Regions from separate parts of the Superficieibacter sp. genome, predicted to be linked through region 1. Evidence: predicted binding sites of a transcription regulator. Region 1 holds the regulator's gene; each other region holds the start of a gene.

Region 1 (4,918 bases):
CGCACGCGCTGCCGGTAGAAATTCGCCTCTACGACCGCCTGTTCAGCATTCCTAACCCTGGAGCAGCGGACGATTTCCTCGCCACCCTCAACCCGGAATCGCTGGTGATCAAACAGGGCTTTGCCGAGCCGGGTCTGAAAAATGCGCAGGCGGGTAAGGCTTATCAGTTCGAGCGCGAAGGCTATTTCTGCCTCGACAGCCGCTATGCCACGGCAGAGAAGCTGGTGTTTAACCGCACCGTAGGTCTGCGTGATACCTGGGCGAAAATCGGCGAATAAATTGTCGCTCTTGCTTTTAAAACGCCGCAGCTGCGGCGTTTTTACTTTCCTGCCTGCATAAAAAATCATAGTTATATTCGCGGCGCGAATTAATTCTCATTGACTTCCCCGATCATATTAATAACCGATAATATATTCCTCAAACTAATGTATTGGCTAATCATGCGCATACCTCGTCAGCACGGTATTCTTCGGCGCTGATATAAATGTTACAAGATGCGTTTAATTATGTGCGCTTCGTCATAATCCTGCATTTTACCCTTCTAAAAGTGTTGATAATTCGCGTCGCGAAAAATACTCTTTATGCCATCAGTCCGCCCACTTTTAGCGTGCTGCCTTGTAATTTTATTTTTTTATCGCCGCGTTAGTCGGCGTTTTTAAAGTCAAAGAGGATGAACTTATGCGTACGTTCAGTGGCAAACGTAGTACGCTGGCGCTGGCTATTGCCGGTGTCACCGCAATGTCTGGTTTTATGGCCGCATCGCAGGCCAGAGCTGAAGGGTTTATTGACGATTCCACCTTAACTGGCGGGATCTACTACTGGCAACGTGAGCGTGATCGTAAAGACGTCACCGACGAAGACAAATATAAAACCAACCTTTCGCACTCCACCTGGAACGCCAATCTTGATTTCCAGTCCGGTTATATCGCCGATATGTTCGGCGTTGATGTTGCCGCTTTTACCGCCATTGAAATGGCCGAAAACGGAGACAGCGCTCACCCGAACGAAATAGCGTTCTCTAAAAGTAATAAAGCCTATGACGAAAATTGGTCTGGCGATAAAAGCGGGATAAGCCTGTATAAAGCGGCGGCAAAATTCAAATACGGTCCGGCCTGGGCGCGGGCGGGTTATATTCAGCCAACCGGTCAGACGCTGCTGGCTCCACACTGGAGCTTTATGCCCGGCACCTATCAGGGGGCAGAAGCGGGGGCAAACTTTGACTACGGCGAAACCGGCGCGCTGAGCTTCTCGTATATGTGGACCAACGAGTACAAATCGCCGTGGCATCTGGAGATGGACAAATTCTACCAGAACGACCAGAAGACCAACGTCGATTACCTGCACTCCCTGGGCGCAAAATACGATTTCAAAAATAATTTTGTGCTGGAAGCGGCCTTTGGTCAGGCGGAAGGGTACATCGATCAGTATTTTGCCAAAGCCAGCTATAAAATCGATCTGGGCGGCAATCCGTTTACCACCAGCTATCAGTTCTACGGCACGCGCGATAAAGCCGATGACCATACCATTAACGATCTCTATGATGGCACGGCGTGGCTTCAGGCGCTGACCTTCGGTTATAAAGTGGCGGAAGTGGTGGATTTACGTCTGGAAGGCACCTGGGTGAAAGCGGACGGTCAGCAGGGCTACTTCCTGCAACGTATGACGCCGACTTACGCGTCTTCCAACGGTCGCCTTGATATCTGGTGGGATAACCGCTCTGACTTTAACGCCAACGATGAAAAAGCGGTGTTCTTCGGCGCGATGTACGATCTGAAAAACTGGGATCTGCCAGGCTTCGCGGTAGGCGCGTCTTATGTCTATGCCTGGGATGCTAAACCGTCCACCTGGCAGAGCAACCCCGACGCTTACTACGATAAAGACAGAAGCATCGAAGAGTCTTCGTACAGCCTGGATGCGGTCTATACCCTTCAGGACGGTCGGGCAAAAGGCACGATGTTCAAACTGCACTTTACCGAGTATGACAACCATTCTGACATTCCGAGCTATTCCGGCGGCTACGGCAACATCTTCCAGGATGAGCGCGACGTCAAATTTATGGTCATCGCCCCGTTTACCATCTTCTGACCGTCAGATGTGATGATAAAAAAACCAGCCGGATGGCTGGTTTTTTGTTTATTTGCTTACGCCGTCGTGAGCGTTGTCATCTTCCCGACAGTCGCCTTCCGCACAGTGCCCGTACAGGTAAAGGCTGTGGTTGGTAAGACGGATGCCGTGTTTCGAAGCAATCTCACGCTGGCGGGATTCAATAGAATCATCGCTGAATTCGATAACCTTGCCGCAGTCGAGGCAGATCAGGTGATCGTGGTGATGCTGCTGGGTCAGTTCAAAAACGGATTTGCCGCCTTCGAAATTATGGCGAGTCACAATGCCGGCATCGTCAAACTGGTTCAGTACCCGGTAGACGGTGGCCAGGCCAATCTCTTCGCCCATGTCAATGAGGCGTTTGTATAAATCTTCCGCACTGACGTGATGGTTGTCAGGCTCCTGAAGCACTTCCAGAATTTTTAACCGGGGAAGCGTGACTTTCAGGCCTGCCTTCTTTAATGCGGTATTGTTGTCAGTCATGCGGAATCTGTCCTGTTGCTATAAGATTCACTTCCTGGCAAGGAAGTATTTACAGAGAGTGCAACTGTCGTAACGCCTCTCATTATAGAACTGCGATGCCTGATTGAAAACTGCAAGTATCAGACAAAGTTAGCGTTTAAAACGAGGCACGGCCTGCAAAGTGGCGCACTGACCTCGTTAAATCAGTGGCTATTGTACAGGTATGTACTGAAAAGTTAAAAAAATGTAGCAATTATTTTGATTGCTTAAAACTATTAACAAGGCGCAGCCGCCGCTGCGCCTTTAATCATCAGGCGTTGATGATGTCTTTCAGGTGCAATTCTTCAGAAATCTGTTTTACCCACTGCTCTACGCGTTCAGCAGTCAGTTCTGGCTGGCGGTCTTCGTCAATCGCCAGGCCCACAAAGTGGTCGTCATCGACAAGACCTTTCGATGCTTCAAAATGGTAGCCAGCGGTCGGCCAGTGACCGACGATGGTCGCGCCGCGCGGTTCGATGATATCGCGGATGGTGCCTAACGCGTCGCAGAAGTATTCCGCGTAGTCTTCCTGATCGCCGCAACCAAACAGCGCTACCAGCTTACCGTTGAAGTCTACCTCTTCCAGCGTCGGGAAGAAGTCATCCCAGTCACACTGTGCTTCACCATAGTACCAGGTCGGGATGCCCAGCAGCAGAATGTCGTAACCGGCAAGGTCTTCTTTGCTGCTTTTGGCAATGTCATGCACATCGGCAACGTCCTTACCCAACTGCTTTTGAATCATCTTCGCGATATTTTCAGTGTTGCCTGTATCGCTGCCGAAAAAGATGCCTGTGATTGCCATGAGTGAAATAACCTCTTGATACTTATTGATATGGTGGTGGCGGATTGCACACGGATAAAGGCAATCATAGCAGAACAGAGAAGTACCCGGAAATAGCAATCGCGTCCGACTGCACTCTCTGCTACATGAAAGGGGATTCTGGACGACTTTTCAGACAATATCCTGCCCGCGCAGATGCGCAAGCTGAAGGAGCAACATTTCTTCGATCAGTTCACTGCGGCTGATTTCACGGGCTTCCGCCAGTTCGTTCAGCGCATCCACGGCATCGGCGTTAAGTTTTAACTCAACCCGCTTCAGGCCGCGCACTTTGTCACGCTTAAGCTGATTACGCTTATTGATGCGCAACTGTTCGTCACGCGAGAGGGGACTGGTTTTGGGTCTTCCCGGGCGACGCTCATTCGCGAACAGATCTATTGTCGTACGGTCCGTTTGTTCTTTTGCCATGATTCAGAGTGACTTCGGGGGAAACGAGCAGCCGGGCCTTTGCCCGGTTGAGTAGCGCGCCATCATACATCAGTGCAGCAGGCACGCCAACGTCCGCAAGCAATCTGGCGTACGGACGTTGGATTTTTAATCACTGCTGCTCGTTCAGATAGCGGCGGATGGCCCGCAGCACCGCGTCCGGTTTTTCAGCGTGCACCCAATGACCGGCTCCGGCAATGACGTGCGCTTTGGCCTGCGGGAATTGCGCCAGCAGCGCATCGCGGTATTCAGCGGTGACGTATGGCGAATTACCGCCGGGAACGAACAGCGCCGGGCGATCCCACGCCGGAACCGTTTCCCAGCCGACGATATGTGGATATTGCTCCCACAGTACCGGCACGTTAAAGCGCCATTCGCCGTCAACGAACGATTTCAGTAAAAACTGGATCACGCCTTCTTCAGCAATAATGTCGCGCATGACCGTCGCGGCCTGCTGGCGCGTGGTGCTGGCGGCAGCGGTGACGGCGTTAATGGCGGCAAAGATTTCATCATGGCGGCGGACCGCATAATTGACCGGGGCGATATCCAGCGCCACCAGGCCGTCAATGCGATCTTTTGCCAGCGCGGTCAGCGCCATTACCGCTTTGCCGCCCATCGAGTGACCAATAAAGGTGGCTTTATCAATAGATAAGTCGTCGAGCGTATCAAGCAGATCTTGCGCCATCGCCGGATAGTTCATTTCAGGCGAACGCGGGGAAAGGCCGTGGTTGCGCATATCGACCTGAACGACGTCATAGTCGCTCACCAGATCGCGGGCGAGAATGCCGAGATTATCCAGGCTACCAAACAGGCCGTGAACCAGAACCACCGGTGAAGAGGTAGTCGAATTTTGTGCAGATAGCGTGCGAGTGTTTAATTTCATGGTAAAGATCTTTTTTTCGCTCTGGCAGGTTAGGGTATCATGGTGAACATTCTGCCGCCCGGCTGCAAGCGTTCAGAAGTTTCCTGACTTTTGCGGTCATCCTGGCCTGACGCTATCCGCAGTTGAGATTTGACCTTATAATCTCAATAACTTGTACTCTTAATTAT
Region 2 (4,918 bases), on a different contig from region 1:
ACCGGGTACTGAAAGGCCATAAAGATGCCCTCACCAGCGCGATCTTCCGGTGACAGCTCCAGTAAATCCTTCCCGCGAAACGCTACGCTGCCCCCGGTGACTTCGTAATCTTCGCGCCCGGCAAGCGTGGCTGAAAGCGTGCTTTTGCCTGAGCCGTTCGGTCCCATGATCGCGTGAACTTCGCCCGGACGGACGTCAAGATCCAGCCCGCGCAGGATCTGTTTATCTTCTACTGAAACCTGTAAATCTTTAATGCTTAACATGATTGTTCCTTTAATCTTAACCGACGCTGTGTTCAAGGCTGATGGCCAGCAGTTTTTGGGCTTCAACCGCAAATTCCAGCGGCAGTTCTGAAAATACGTCCTTACAGAAGCCGTTGACGATCATCGAGATCGCATCATCTTCGCTAATCCCGCGTTGCAGGCAGTAGAAAAGCTGATCTTCACCAATACGCGAGGTGGTGGCCTCATGCTCAAGCTGGGCGCTGTTATTACGGCATTCGACGTACGGGAAGGTGTGCGCCCCGCTGTCAGGCCCGATCAGCATAGAATCACACTGGGTAAAGTTACGCGCGTTGGTGGCCGTCGGCATAATTTTGACCAGACCGCGATAGCTGTTCTGGCTGTGTCCGGCGGAGATCCCCTTCGAGATGATGGTCGATTTGGTGTTTTTGCCGATATGGATCATCTTGGTGCCCGTGTCGGCCTGCTGATGCCCGCTGGTCAGCGCCACGGAGAAAAACTCGCCGATGGAGTTATCGCCGCGCAGAATACAGCTTGGATATTTCCAGGTGATAGCCGAACCGGTTTCCGACTGGGTCCAGGACATTTTGCTGTTTTCGCCTTCGCACAGCGCGCGCTTGGTCACGAAATTCAAAATGCCGCCGGTATTGTTATCGCCAGGGAACCAGTTCTGCACCGTGGAATATTTCACCTCAGCGTCTTTATGAATGATCACCTCCACGACCGCCGCATGAAGCTGGTAGCTGTCACGCACCGGGGCCGAGCACCCTTCGATGTAACTCACGTAGCTGCCTTCATCAGCCACCAGAATAGTGCGCTCAAACTGCCCCGTTTTTTCCGCGTTGATACGGAAATAGGTCGACAGCTCCATCGGGCAGGTCACGCCTTTGGGTACGTAAATAAACGTGCCGTCAGAGGCCACCGCCGCATTAAGGGCGGCAAAGAAATTGTCGTTACCGGGCACCACGGTGCCGAGGTATTTTTTGATCAGTTCAGGGTGATCGTGAATGGCTTCGCCAAAGGAGCAAAAGATAATCCCCTGTTCCGCCAGCTTTTCACGGTAGGTAGTGGCGACAGATACCGAGTCGAAAATGGCATCCACGGCCACTTCACGCCCTTCGCGCACCGGTACGCCAAGCTGGTTAAACGCGGCTTCCACTTCGTCGGTCAAAAACGACGCCGGGCCGGTTTGCTGTACCGCGCCGGGCTGCGATGCGCAGGTGTCGTCGCAGTTACCGCAGGACGGCGCGGAATAGTAGCTGTAATCCTGATAGTTCAGCTTTTCGTAGTGCGCCTTCAGCCAGTGCGGCTCTTCCATCGTCAGCCAGGCTTTATACGCATTCAGACGGAATTCCAGCATCCACTCCGGCTCGTTACGTTTAGCGGAGATCGCGCGCACCACCTCTTCGCTGATCCCGTGCGCCAGTTCGTCGGTTTGTAAGTGGGTAAAAAAGCCTTCTTTATAATTCAACGGCCCGGACCACATTTTGACATCGTCAGTTGCTTCAGTATTACGTGACATAATTATTCCGCCTGCACCCCAAAACTTTCTCCGCAACCACATTCATGTTGCGCTTTCGGGTTATGAAATTTGAAGATCTGGTTTAAGCCTTCACGGACATAATCTATTTCGGTCCCGTCGATAAAGGGCATCGCTTGCAGGGGCACCCACAGGCGTGCACCCTCGGACTCAAAAAGAAGATCGTCTTTCTGCGGCTCAGTTACCGTATCCAGCACATAGCCAAAGCCTGCGCAGCCGGTTTGTTTAACACCCAGCCTCAGCCCCTGAATGCCAGGCTGCTTATTAACCAGCTGGCGAATATGTTCAGCGGCTGCCGGGGTCATTGTCAGACCATGCCAGGCAAACTCCGTGGGATCAAAGGTCCCGGAATGCAAATCCATAGGTCTACCTCACGTTAAATAGGCGGAAAAGTTAATACTATGTTAGTGATAATGATTATCACTTCAACCCACTCGCAGTGCGGGTATTCACCATAGTGACCATTCCATTGCGCATGTATTAAGCATAGACCCCCTGCATTAACTCGCTGCGGGGAATCTCAATTACTTAACCCATTGATAATAAATAATACTAATTAAAAAGACGGCGCTAAAAAGCGACAGATGAAAAGTTGTATAGGTAATGCCTATTTATGAAATCAAAAAAAGGCAAATATGCGACACAGATTAATAACGCTACTAAAAAAGCCGTGTTAGAGTGCAGCCAGGGTGTAATAATGACCTGCCGCTTCGCAATCCCGCAGTCACCGCATGTTGAGGTTAACCGTCATTGTCGGCGCATTATTCGTTGCCAGTCTGTGGCTAACAGAGGGGAAAATATGACAAACATTATTTTAGGCATGATTGCCAAGATTTCTAAAATGGATGCGGAGACGAAACAACTTACGGCCCGCGTTGAGGCGCAGACGCTGCTGCTGAGTGCTTTTTTACTCACCGTGAGCAAGGAAGGCGGCGTGGTAGAAATGATTGAGGCGGTTAAAAAAGCCATCAACACTGCAATTGAACTCGCCGAAAGCCCGCTGAAATCAGATGCAGAAATTCTGCTTAATGAATTTAATGAAATTCTGTCGTTTGCCCAGCTAATCACCAACGCCAATGCCGAACTGGATGTGCAGGCGCTGAAAAGCCTCACGTCTGGCGATGACCACAAATAAAACGCGGGGCCATCGCCCCGCGTTTTACCTCAAAAATAGAGTGATGACTCTCCCGCCGGGCGCGTTTTAAAACGCCGGTGGATCCACAGATACTGCTCTGGCGCGCGCAAAATTTCATGCTCAATCATTTTATTGATATAGCTGGCCGCTTCAAATTCATTGCCGCGCGGAAAATCATCAATTTTCTGCCCGATATGCAATGAGTAGCCGCGCCCACTGTCTTTACGTACCATCGAAATCGTCAGAATTTCGGCACCGGAAAGGCGGGAAATGACATAGGTGCCGTTGGTCGTCGCGGCATTCTGTACCGAGAAGAAAGGGGCAAACGTGCTGCCCTTCGGACCGTAATCCTGATCCGGCGCAAACCATACCGCCTCACCGCCTTTCAGGGCATTGACCAGTCCTTTGAGGTTATGGCGGTCAATCATCGATTTATTCGAGCGCAAGCGACCACGGGTCTGAACCCATTCCATTACCTCGCTGTTATGCGGACGGTAGGTCGCCATCATCGGCTGGCACAGCCCCATCACGCGACCCCCCAACTCCAGCGACATAAAATGGACGCCAACGACCATAACGCCTTTTTGCTTACGCTGGGCGTCGAGCAGGTACTGATACCCTTCCACGTCAAACCATTTGCGTACCCGGCGATCGGACCAGAACCACGCCATGCCGGTTTCGATGAGCGCCATACCCAGCGAGGCAAAATTCTTCTCGATCATTGATTTACGCTGTGGTGCATCCATGCCGGGAAAACAGAGTTCAAGATTACGGTTAGCGATGGTAGCCCGGCGCTGAAGAAAGCGCTGCGAGGTGCGACCCAGCGCTGAACCAAACCAAAAAAGAAAGGGATAGGGTAACTGGACCAGTAACCACAGGACGCCCAGACCAAACCAGGTCAACCAGTGGCGTGGGTGAAGAAACGATAATTTAAATTGTGGACAAGCCATATTTGTTCCTTAAGCGGAAGTCGTGTAGCGCTTAAAGGAGAAACGAATGAATTCATTAGTCGTTACGCGATACGGGTTTTAACTAGGACATCTGAAGGAGGGAATAAATCCGTGGGCGGAGAATATCATACGCTTTTAAAAGTAAAAGGATATTACGTGCGGGCACACTTCTTTTCAGAAGTGTGCCCGTGCCTTATACCACGGCGGTGGTCAGCCGGGAGGTGCAACATAACCGGCCTTGTTCATCAACAATATTAATTTGCCAGACCTGATGACGCCCCCCGAGGTGCAGGGCCTGGCATTTCCCGCGCACCCGCCCGCTGCGTACCGACCGCAGGTGGTTGGCGTTGACTTCCACCCCCACCACTTTTTGCTCTCCCTGGGTACAGAGATAACCCGCTACCGAGCCGAGGGTCTCAGCCAGCACCACCGATGCGCCGCCGTGCAGTAAGCCAAACGGCTGATGGGTGCGACTGTCAACCGGCATGGTCGCTTCCAGATAGTCGTCACCAAGCGCTTCGAAGCGAATATCCAGCAGCCCGACCATATTTTCCGCCCCCATCGCGTTGAGGGCGTCCAGGGTGGTTTCGCGTTTCCAGATCATCCGATAATCTCCAGCAGCGCCTGTAGCGGATGACGCACGCCGTTCCCTTCCACACGTTTAACCTGGCTGCGGCAGGAATACCCGGTAGCCAGGCAGCGGTTGCGCGGCAGGCGCTGCATGGCCTGCTGCCAGGAGAGTGCGTAAATGCCCAGCGAATTAGCGTGATTTTTGACCTCATGACCGTAGGTGCCCGCCATTCCACAGCAGCCGACGCTGACGCTTTCCAGCTTCGCGCCGAAACGAGCAAAAATTGCGGCCCACTGACCCGGCGCGCCAGGCAGCGCGGTCACTTCAGTGCAGTGGCCGAACAAATACCAGGCTTCGCCGCTCACTTCACCGCGTGCTTCCTGTGTCAGCGCCTGCGCCAGCCACTCATGCACCAGCATAACGTGAAACTCACCGCGCTGATTGCCCAGTACCTGCTTGTATTCATCGCGATAGCACAGC
Region 3 (4,918 bases), on a different contig from region 1:
ATTTGATCCGGCGTGAGCTGCGGGGTATTACCGTCATTGCCGTCCAGCGAATCCTGGAAGCGCAAACGGTTCCAGGTATACGCGGCGATAGTGCTCAGTGCCGGGGTTATCTGATTACGCGCTTCCAGCTCGACGCCCTGTGAATGCACTTTGCCCGCCGGAATAAAGGTGGCGGTGGCAATATTAATATCGCGCGTCGCCACGTCTTTCTGGGTTAAATCGTAAATCGCCACGCTATAGAGATCGGCGGTGCCCGGCGGCTGGAACTTCAGCCCGGCCTCATACTGCTCGGCGGTGGTCGGCTTCAGCAGGGTGCCGTCGCTACCGGCAAGCGTCGCCGGGGTGATGGCTTCGCTGTAGCTGATATAAGGCGACAGACCGTTTTCAAAGGCGTAGAGCAGCGAGGCGCGGGTGCTGACGTGATCGTCCGAACGGCGATTAGACGTATTGAAGGTGTCGCTGACCTGTTCGGAGACGATGCGATCAAAGCGCCCGGACACATCCAGATGCCAGCGGTTCCACACCATCTCATCCTGCAAATAGGCCCCGGTCTGGTAGTAGCGACGATTATTGTCATCGCGGTAAGTCACTACATGCCCGGTCTGCGCGGTGTAGCCGGTGTACGGATTGAGCGCAGCGGCACTACCCGCGCCGGTCCACAAATCGTTACGGAAGCGATGGTATTCCCCGCCAAACGTCAGAGTATGCGCCACTTCGCCGGTGCTGAAATCGGCCTGCAACCGGTTATCGGTGGACCACGCATCCAGCGATCCGCGCGAGCCGCTGTAGCCACGCGACAGCTCGTCGCTGCCGTCAATCCAGCCGACCTGATATACCTGATCCAGCGACACGTTGGAGTGGGTGTAGCTGCCGCTGGAATGCACAGACCAGACATCATCAAACTGATGATCGAACTCCACGCTGTAAATTTGCTCCCGGCGCTTATAGCCGTCGCCCGGATCGCCTTCGTTGGTCTCATTCGACAGCTTGCGCCCGTTGTGCGCGTAGCGGGTGCCGTCCAGCGGCAGCGAACCGTGGTAACCGCCGGAAGGATCTTTTTGCAGATAGGCCCGCAGCAGCAGGCTGGTATCGGAATCCGGCTGCCAGAGCAGAGAAGGGGAGATGGCGTAGCGCTCTTCGCGGGTATGATCGTACTGGGTGTCGCTGGTGCGGGTCATGCCGATGATCCGGTAAGCCCACTGGTCGTTAATGGCATCGGTATAATCAAACGCGCCGCTTTTGGTATTTTGCGTCCCCCCGCCGAGGCGGAAATGGCCTTCCGGCGTAAACAGCGGACGCTTCGAGGTTAAATTAACCAGGCCGCCCGGCACGCTTTGCCCGTACAGCGCCGACGACGGGCCTTTCACCACGTCCACGCGCTCAACAAACCACGGATCGATCTGAATGACGTTATGGCTGCCGCCATCGCTCATCAGGCGCATTCCGTCGAGGAACAGGTTATCAACGTCGCCGCCGTGGAAGCCGCGCAGCGAAACGGTATCAAAACGGGTCGCGCCGCCGCCGAAGTTTGAATACACCCCCGGCGTGTAGTTCAGCGCCTGGCTGATAGTATTCGCGCCCTGATCGTCAATCTGCTGACGCGTGACTACCGATACCGACTGGGCGGTGGCGATCAGCGGCCGATCGCTTTTGGTCGCCCCGCTTGAGGTTTTGGCGGTATAGCCTTTGGTGGGAGCCTGCGCAGACTCCGTCGGCGCCGCCGTCACCACTACGGTTTCTTCTGCCAGCGCGAGGGCAGGAAACGCCAGGGCCAGCGCCCAGGCGAGCGACGAGCGCTTGATTATACGTTTTGAGGTCATCACAAATTCCGAATTTTGCTGAAAAGAAGGAGAAACAAATGAGAATTATTATTGTTAGCATTCCGTGACACAAGTCTTTTTACAGAGCAAAACGCCTGCAAAATCAGGGGAGATAAGTGCTAATGCCACGTCAGCAAAGGGAATTTCTGATACCAGAGGTTAGACCTGCTACCAAATCTGGTAGCAGGTCAGCGGGTTTACTGCGCCTGTTTTTGCGCTACCGCATCGTCGTTAGCCGCCTGCGGACGGGAAGCGGGGACGTTATCGCAGGGTTTTTCTTTCGGACAAACCAGATCCAGCATCTTCAGCGTTACGCCGTTAGTCCAGCCGAAACCGTCCTGCAACGGATATTCACCGCCGCCACCGCCGGTCCCGGTAGAGCTGACATCGTATTTCTCAACCAGCTTTTTCTCGCGGTCATAAGTATGCTGGACGTTGGTCAGGAAGCGCCAGGTCACGTCCATCGCCACTTTATCATGACCGTAATTTTGCAGCCCGGCGGTGGCGACCCATTGCAGCGGTGCCCAGCCGTTGGGCGCATCCCACTGCTGACCGCTTTTCACGGTTGTGGTGGCAAGACCGCCCGGTTGCAGCAGGTGCGAGGCGGTGGCGGCAGCGACTTTATCTGCCCGATCCTTCGCCGCCGCGTTAACGTACAGCGGGAACAGCGCCGCAGCCGTCAGTTGATGACGCACTTGCTTCGTTTTCAGATCGTAATCCGCGTACCAGCCGTCTTTGTCATTCCACAGCCAGTGCTCCATCGCCTGCTGACGCGCGCTGGCCTGGGCGTCATACTGGCTGGCTTTCGCCGTATCGCCCGCCGCTTTACTGGCGCGAGCCAGCACTTTCTCCATTTTGAACAGCAGGGCGTTCAAATCGACCGGCACAATGCTGGTGGTACGCAGAGTGCCAAGCTGGTTGGGATCGTCCATCCAGCGCGAGCTGAAATCCCAGCCGGAGGCGGCCCCGGCGCGTAAATCGCGATACACCTCGGTGGCCGGGCGACTGGGGGTATTTTTGGCGGTGGTGACGTCGTCAAGCCAGGATTCGGTGCGCGGCGCATCGCGCTCGTCCCAGTAACGGTTGAGGATCGCCCCGTCATCCAGCTTCACCACGCGTTTGTTGCTCTGCCCGGCGGTCAGCGCATCCGCGCCTTCCATCCAGTAGTTATGCTCTTTCTCAAGCTGCGGCAGATACGTTTTCAACACCTCATCGCCCTGGTGGTCGGCGAGCAGTTCAACCATAAAAGCGAAGAAAGGCGGCTGCGAGCGGCTGAGATAATAGCTGCGGTTGCCGTTAGGAATATGGCCCCAGGTGTCGATCTCATAGCCGAAGTTGGCGACCATATCTTCGATCTTATCCCAGTGTCCGCTCTCCGCCAGCCCCAGCATGGTGAAGTAGCTGTCCCAGTAGTAGATCTCACGAAAACGTCCGCCGGGCACCACGTAAGACTTCGGCAGCGGCAGCAGCGAATCCCACTTCGCCGCGTGGTCAGTGGTGCGGGTCAGCACCGGCCACAGGCCGTCAATATGTTCGCGCAGGCTTTGTCCGGCGGGCGGCACATACTTTTCACCTTCGCCGGGCAGAGTAAAATTAACGTCGATAAAATGGCGCAGGTCGAACCCGCGCTGGCTGCGCTGCATGCGGTAATCGGCGAGGATCATCAGCGGATCGCCTTTCGGCACCGCATCGGCAAACGTTTTTTGATCGGGAAAAAGTTTGGCACTTTGCACGTCGGTAAACAGCGGCCCCAGCAGGACATCAGGCGGCTGCGGCTGTTTAACGGCGTCATCCGCCAGGGCGGAAGCGGCGGCAAACAGAATGCCGCTCAGGGCGATCTTCAGCGCCAGCGTGGAAGGACGGCGCAAAGCAGGGGTGGTCATCGGTTATTCTCCTTTCAGGCAATCAGCGGATCCGCTGCAATCAACCTTCTGAAAACCTTAGACGAATATCGCCAGACGCGCGTAAAGAAAGTGGCATTTTGCGGCGCAGCAGACATATTCACGCCACAAAATGTCGCTTTCAGCTCACTCTCATTGCCGGGTTTTATTCTCCCAGAACACCACCCGCCGCTGTAGCCAGCGCACCGTTTGCGCGCCGCATAAGCCAATCAGCGCCAGCAGAACCACCCCCGCGAACATCGTCGCCACGCTCATGCTGACCGAACTGGACGCGATGAGATACCCCAGCCCGCTTTGCGCCGATAAAAACTCTGCCACCACCGCGCCAATCAACGCCAGCGCCACGCCAATTTGCAGTCCGGCGAAAATCTCCCCGGCCGCCGAGGGCAGCTTAACGTGAAACAGCAGAAAGGTGCGCGAAGCGGAAAACGCCCGGCAGGCATCCAGCAGTTCCGCATCGGTACGGCGGATGCCGTTAACGGTATTCACGAACAGCGGGAAAAAACAGACCAGCGTCACCAGCACGATTTTCGACAGGATGCCGAAGCCGAACCACACCAGAATAATCGGCCCCAGCGCCACCTTAGGCGTCGCCTGTAGCGCCACCAGCAGCGGATAAACAAAACGCTCGAAGGTTTGCGACTCGGCCAGCACCACGCCGAACACAATCGCCAGCAGGCTGCCGATCAGGTAGCCGCTTAGCGTTTCGCCAAGCGTGGTGGCGATGTGCGGCCACAGGCTGCCGTCGCGAAAACCATTCGCCAGCGCGTGGCCCACCGCCGCAGGTGAGGGCAGGAGATAATCGGGAATGGCGAAAAAGCGCACGCTCAGATCCCAAATCAGCAGCAGCACCGCGAGGCTTATCAACGGGTAAACGATCGGCAGGACTCTACGCATGGCTGAAATACCTCCGTAAATGCTGGCACAGGGCGAGAAAATCCGCATCGGCAAGGGTTTCCGGCGTGCGCGGACGCGCCAGCGGGATCGGCAGCGCTTCAATAATGCGCCCCGGCCCCGGCGACATCACCAGCACCCGGTCGGCAAGAAAAACCGCTTCCTGAATACTGTGGGTAATAAACAGCACCGATTTGCGCTGTGCGCTCCAGATGCGCTGTAGCTCCAGCGTCAGGGCTTCGCGGGAAAGCGCATCCAGCGCGGCAAACGGCTCGTCCATCAGCAGCAGGTGCGGATCGTGCA
Region 4 (4,918 bases), 130 kb from region 1:
CTGCGGCGGTGGCACGCATCCGTTTCAGACCTGGCAGCGTCAGGAAGTGTGTAAAAGCGAGCGCTACAAACAGACGCTGGAATATTACGGCTATCTGGTCCAGCAGGCGACGGTGTTTGGGCAGCATGTGCATGTGGGTTGCCAGAACGGTGACGATGCGATTTATCTCCTGCACGGCCTGTCGCGCTTTGTGCCGCACTTTATCGCCCTGAATGCCGCCTCGCCTTATCTTCAGGGGGCAGACAGCCGCTTTGCCTGCTCGCGGCTGAATATTTTTTCTGCCTTTCCCGACAACGGCCCGATGCCGTGGGTGAGCAACTGGCAGGCGTTTGAAGGGCTGTTTCGCCGTCTGAGCCATACCAGCATGATCGAGAGCATCAAAGATTTGCACTGGGACGTGCGCCCCAGTCCGCATTTTGGCACGGTGGAAGTGCGGGTAATGGATACGCCGCTGACGCTCGCCCATGCGGTTAATACCGCCGGATTTATTCAGGCGATTGCCCACTGGCTGCTGGCGGAGCGTCCATTTAAGCACCAGGAGCGGGACTACCTGCTGTATAAATTTAACCGTTTTCAGGCGTGCCGCTACGGGCTGGAAGGCGTGCTGACGGATGTGCATACCGGCGAGCAGCGCAGTATTGCCGAAGATATCACCAGCCTGCTGGACACACTGATGCCCTATGCGGACAAACTGGGTGGCGGGAGTGCGCTGGAAGACATTGCCCTGACGCTGAAATCGGGCAAGAGCGAGGCGCAGCAAATGCGCGATTTTATCGCCGACGGCGGTTCGCTGATTGGACTGGTGCAAAAGCATACTGAAATCTGGGCGGCATAGTAGCCGCCTCACGCGTCAGGCTTTACAATGCGCCATCCGCTTTTTAACAGAAGATTAACGCTGCATGAAACATCCGCTCGAATCCCTGATGAGCGCCGGCGGCATTTTGCTGCTGGCGTTTCTCTCCTGCCTGCTGCTTCCCGCGCCATCGCTCGGGCTGGTACTGGCGAAAAAACTGATGACCACTTTTCATCTGACGGATCTGAATCAGCTATATACCCTGCTGTTTTGCCTGTGGTTTCTGGCGCTTGGCGTTATTGAGTATCTGATTATCCGCTTCGTCTGGCGTCGCTGGTTTGCGCACACGGTTTAGGCCAGTGAAGTCGCGCATTCCGGCCACCAGCGCTTCGCACCAGGCCGCATAGTCGTGACCGCTGGACCACGGATGGAAGCTCGCCCGGTAGCCTTTGTCATGCAGTACCCGCGCAAAATCCTCGGTGTTGCGGAAAATCCCGCCGTCCGGTCCCTGGCTTTCAAAACGTCCGGCCTGAAGCCAGAAGCGAATCGGATAGCGCGGCGACTGCTGATACTGGCGGGTCAGCCAGCCTGCGTCCTTTCCTTTCGGCGACCACCAGTACGAACCGGAAAGACTCAGCACATTGCCAAACAGACGCGGATAACGCAGCGCCACCCACGACGACGCAAGGCCGCCATAGCTGGAGCCTGCCAGCACCGTTTTCTGGCGCTGAACCGGGATGCCCTTCTGCTGTAGCCACGGCACCAGCTCATGCGCCATAAAATCGGCAAATGCCGGATTCGGCGGCAGCTCCTGACCACGACGAGCGTGATCGAGACTGTCGATAAAAACAATATTCACCGGCGGCACGATGTGGCGGGCGATTAAATCGTCCATCACGCTGGCAAAGCGGTATTCATCCTGATAAACCTGACCATCAAACAGCAGCAGCGTCCAGCGGGCGGGCTGCGCCACGCGCGGACGGTAGAGAATAATGTCGCGACGGTTATTGAGGATCTGGCTGTAAAGCGTTTCTCTGCTGAGCACCCCGTGGCGCACCGGCCGGGCCATGCGCTGCGGCGTACAGTAGCGGGCTGGCCCCAGCGCCAGCAAAGAGTAGCGATTAAAGCGATCGGCCTGACGGGTGTTCATGGTCGCGGGATTCAGCGGATCGGCCTGGGCGCTGACCAGAATCGCCCGCCGCTGGTCGCGCGGCGTGCCCTGTACCTGCGGCACGTCAGGAGCCAGCTTGTACTGCATCAGCGTATCGGCGGGCACCACATAACTGCGAAACCAGACGTCTGACCGACCGAGGCGAAACAGCGGGTCGTGATCGCCTGCGGGCGAACCCAGAATAAAGACGTTGTTACGCGCCCCGCGCCACAGGAACGTGACCCGCTTGTGTGTGGCATCCACCGGCTCCACCAGCGGCGTTCCCTGCTGCTGCCGGTCGTGCCAGAAGGCGTCGGTGGTGCCACCGCGCGCCAGTTCCCGCGCCAGCTTTTGCAGCAGCGGGCTGACCGGCGCAAGCATCTGGGTACGCGGCAGCGACGACGTTTCTTTAATGCGCCAGCGAAAATGCCAGCGCGCGCCCTCTTCGCCGTGCAGCACCAGCGAGGAAGGCTGATTCACGGGAAGCGAAAACAGTAGCGTCTGTTCGCCATCCACTGGCCCGGCCTCCAGCAGCGAGCGCAGGCGGCGGTTTTGCCGATCGAGCAGCCGCGCATCCGTCACCCCGCTGAGGGTGGCGGAAACATAATTCTCGCCCAGCGCCGGTAGCTCAAAACAGACTTCGCCGCTGGCATCAAATTTACCCTGCTGTTCACCCTGTACGGACATCGCCTCACAGCCTGCCGCCAGCGCAGGCGTTGCACTCAGACCAATCAGCAAACCACTCCATGCCATTTTCATTCGTAAAACTTTCCCGCTGAAATTTGTCACAACGCTAATGCAAATGATAATAATTTGCAATATTATCTACGCCGTTTATGGTTACGCATCCGGCTATACATTTTTTGTATACGGGGTGTTTTTTAAAAACATCATTCACGGGGTTTTACTAAAAAAATGTTCAAAAATAATAAGATAATGCATCTCTGGTTAATGAGTATAGCGACCACGGCCATCAGCCATCAGGCGCTGGCTGCGGAAGAGACGATGGTAGTCACCCAGGGCAACAGTGAAGATCCCACTGCACCGCTGAAAGGCATGGTCGCCACCAAAACGCTGTCAGCGACCAAAACCTCGGCGGAGCTGGTGAAGACGCCGCAGTCGATTTCCGTCGTCACCCGCGATCAAATGAACGCCCTCGACGTGACCTCGGTTTCCGAAGCGTTGCGTTACAGCGCCGGGGCGTTTACCGAATATCGCGGTTCTTCCAACCGTAACGATGAAGTTTTCGTGCGCGGCTTCAGCTACGTGCCGAAATTTCTCGACGGCCTGAGCTACGGGGCGACCGCCTCGTCGCAAACCGGCACCGTCGATCCCTGGCTGCTGGAGCGCGTCGAACTGGTGCGCGGCCCGGCATCGGTGCTGTTTGGTCAGGTCAACCCTGGCGGTCTTATCAGCATGACCAGCAAACGCCCCACCAGTGAGGCGATCCATGAAGTGCAGTTCCGCACCGGTAATCACGATCTGGCGGAAGGCGCGTTTGATTTTGGCGGCCCGCTGAGCGATGACGGACGCGTGCTGTATCGCCTGAACGGGATTGCCCGCACCCAGCATAATCAGGTCGATGACTATAAAGAAACGCGGATGGCGATTGCCCCGGCGATCACCTGGTTCCCCAACGATCAGACGCGCTTCACCCTGCTGACCAGCTACCAGAAAGATCCCGATGCGGGTTATCGTAACTTCCTGCCGTATTACGGCACGGTAGTGGATGTTGGCGGGCGGTATATTCCGCATGATTTTAACGTCAGCGATCCGAACTACGATCAGTCATGGCGCGAACAAACGATGATCGGCTACGAGTTCGAACATCAGTTTAACGATGCTCTCACCTTCCGCCAGAACGCCCGCTACGCCACCATCAAGCAGAAATACCGCTATCTGGTGTACGCCACCAGCCCGGCAAACAGCTCCCTGCTGACCCGTCGCGCCCAGCGTGAGGATCGCAAGACCGACGAGTTCGGCCTGGATAACCAGCTTGAAGCGCACGCCACCACCGGCGCGCTCGATCACACCCTGCTTGGCGGATTTGATTACAAGTCCAGCCGCGATAATCAGTTCCTCGCGCGCGGGGCAGGTGCACAGTACAACCTCGACTGGCGAAATCCGGTTTACGGGGTAAATGTTGATGAAAGCACCTTCAGCACGATGACCGACGAGCAGCAAAATCTCGATCAGATGGGCGTTTATTTGCAGGATCAGATGAGCTGGAACAACTGGGAGCTGCTGCTTTCCGGGCGCTATGACTGGTCCGAAGTGCGCACCACCGATTTTACGGCGGCGGAGAAAATCCAGCAGAACGACAATAAGTTCACCTGGCGCAGCGGGCTGCTTTACGCTTTCGACTTTGGCCTGTCACCGTACGTGAGCTACAGCACGTCGTTTGAGCCAAATCTGCAAACTAACCGTGCGCCGGGCACCGCGCCGTTTGCGCCGACCACCGGCAAGCAGGTGGAAGCGGGTCTGAAATATCAACCGGTACAAAATACGCTGATGAGCGTGGCGCTGTACGACCTGCGCCAGAACAATGTGCCGACCTATAACAGCGCGCTGGGCTGGTTTGAAAATGCGGGCGAAGTGCGTTCGAAAGGCGTTGAGACGGAGATCCACTCCACCCTGTGGCAGGATACGGTCAACCTGATCGGCTCGTACACCTATACCGATGCGGAAGTTGCCAGCACCACGGTTGTCGGAACCCAGGGGAAAACCCCGGCCCGCATCCCGACGCATATGGCCTCGGCGTTTGCCAGCTACACCTTCCCTGGCGGCCCGCTGAAAAGCTTAACCGCAGGCGTGGGGATGCGCTATATCGGCACCAGCTATGGCGATGCGAAAAACACCTTCAAAGTACCGTCGGTGGATTTGTATGACGCGATGGTGAGCTACGAACTGGGTGAACTGAACAGCAGCCTGAAAGGTGCGACCGTCAAGTTCAACGTCAATAACGTGGCGGACAC

What was found. The regulator Fur, encoded in region 1, represses iron uptake genes when iron is present. The targets are predictions, from matches to a motif close to ATAATAATGAGAACNACTATCAA.
Region 2: a site for Fur is predicted at 2,184-2,206, ahead of sufA (Fe-S cluster assembly scaffold SufA). Genes of this name have one in related genera too.
Region 3: a site for Fur is predicted at 1,853-1,875, ahead of RT197_RS08355 (TonB-dependent siderophore receptor). Genes of this name have one in related genera too.
Region 4: a site for Fur is predicted at 2,746-2,768, ahead of RT197_RS10000 (TonB-dependent siderophore receptor). Genes of this name have one in related genera too.

What each region holds. Positions count from the first base shown of each region.
Region 1 covers NZ_DAMAPU010000004.1:54,895-59,812, reverse strand. Annotated here, with positions in the region: gene glnS (glutamine--tRNA ligase) at 1-278, shown strand, start outside; gene chiP (chitoporin ChiP) at 679-2,085, shown strand; gene fur (ferric iron uptake transcriptional regulator) at 2,134-2,586, opposite strand; gene fldA (flavodoxin FldA) at 2,876-3,406, opposite strand; gene ybfE (LexA regulated protein) at 3,557-3,850, opposite strand; gene ybfF (esterase) at 3,981-4,751, opposite strand.
Region 2 covers NZ_DAMAPU010000001.1:779,936-784,853, forward strand. Annotated here, with positions in the region: gene sufC (Fe-S cluster assembly ATPase SufC) at 1-263, opposite strand, end outside; gene sufB (Fe-S cluster assembly protein SufB) at 280-1,764, opposite strand; gene sufA (Fe-S cluster assembly scaffold SufA) at 1,767-2,144, opposite strand; gene iraP (anti-adapter protein IraP) at 2,582-2,917, shown strand; gene lpxP (kdo(2)-lipid IV(A) palmitoleoyltransferase) at 2,947-3,867, opposite strand; gene menI (1,4-dihydroxy-2-naphthoyl-CoA hydrolase) at 4,061-4,471, opposite strand; gene RT197_RS04015 (FAD-binding and (Fe-S)-binding domain-containing protein) at 4,468-4,918, opposite strand, start outside.
Region 3 covers NZ_DAMAPU010000003.1:333,226-338,143, forward strand. Annotated here, with positions in the region: gene RT197_RS08355 (TonB-dependent siderophore receptor) at 1-1,820, opposite strand, end outside; gene RT197_RS08360 (alpha,alpha-trehalase) at 2,018-3,703, opposite strand; gene RT197_RS08365 (ABC transporter permease) at 3,854-4,618, opposite strand; gene RT197_RS08370 (ABC transporter ATP-binding protein) at 4,611-4,918, opposite strand, start outside.
Region 4 covers NZ_DAMAPU010000004.1:188,817-193,734, forward strand. Annotated here, with positions in the region: gene RT197_RS09985 (YbdK family carboxylate-amine ligase) at 1-835, shown strand, start outside; gene RT197_RS09990 (DUF1158 domain-containing protein) at 900-1,148, shown strand; gene RT197_RS09995 (alpha/beta hydrolase-fold protein) at 1,047-2,702, opposite strand; gene RT197_RS10000 (TonB-dependent siderophore receptor) at 2,859-4,918, shown strand, end outside.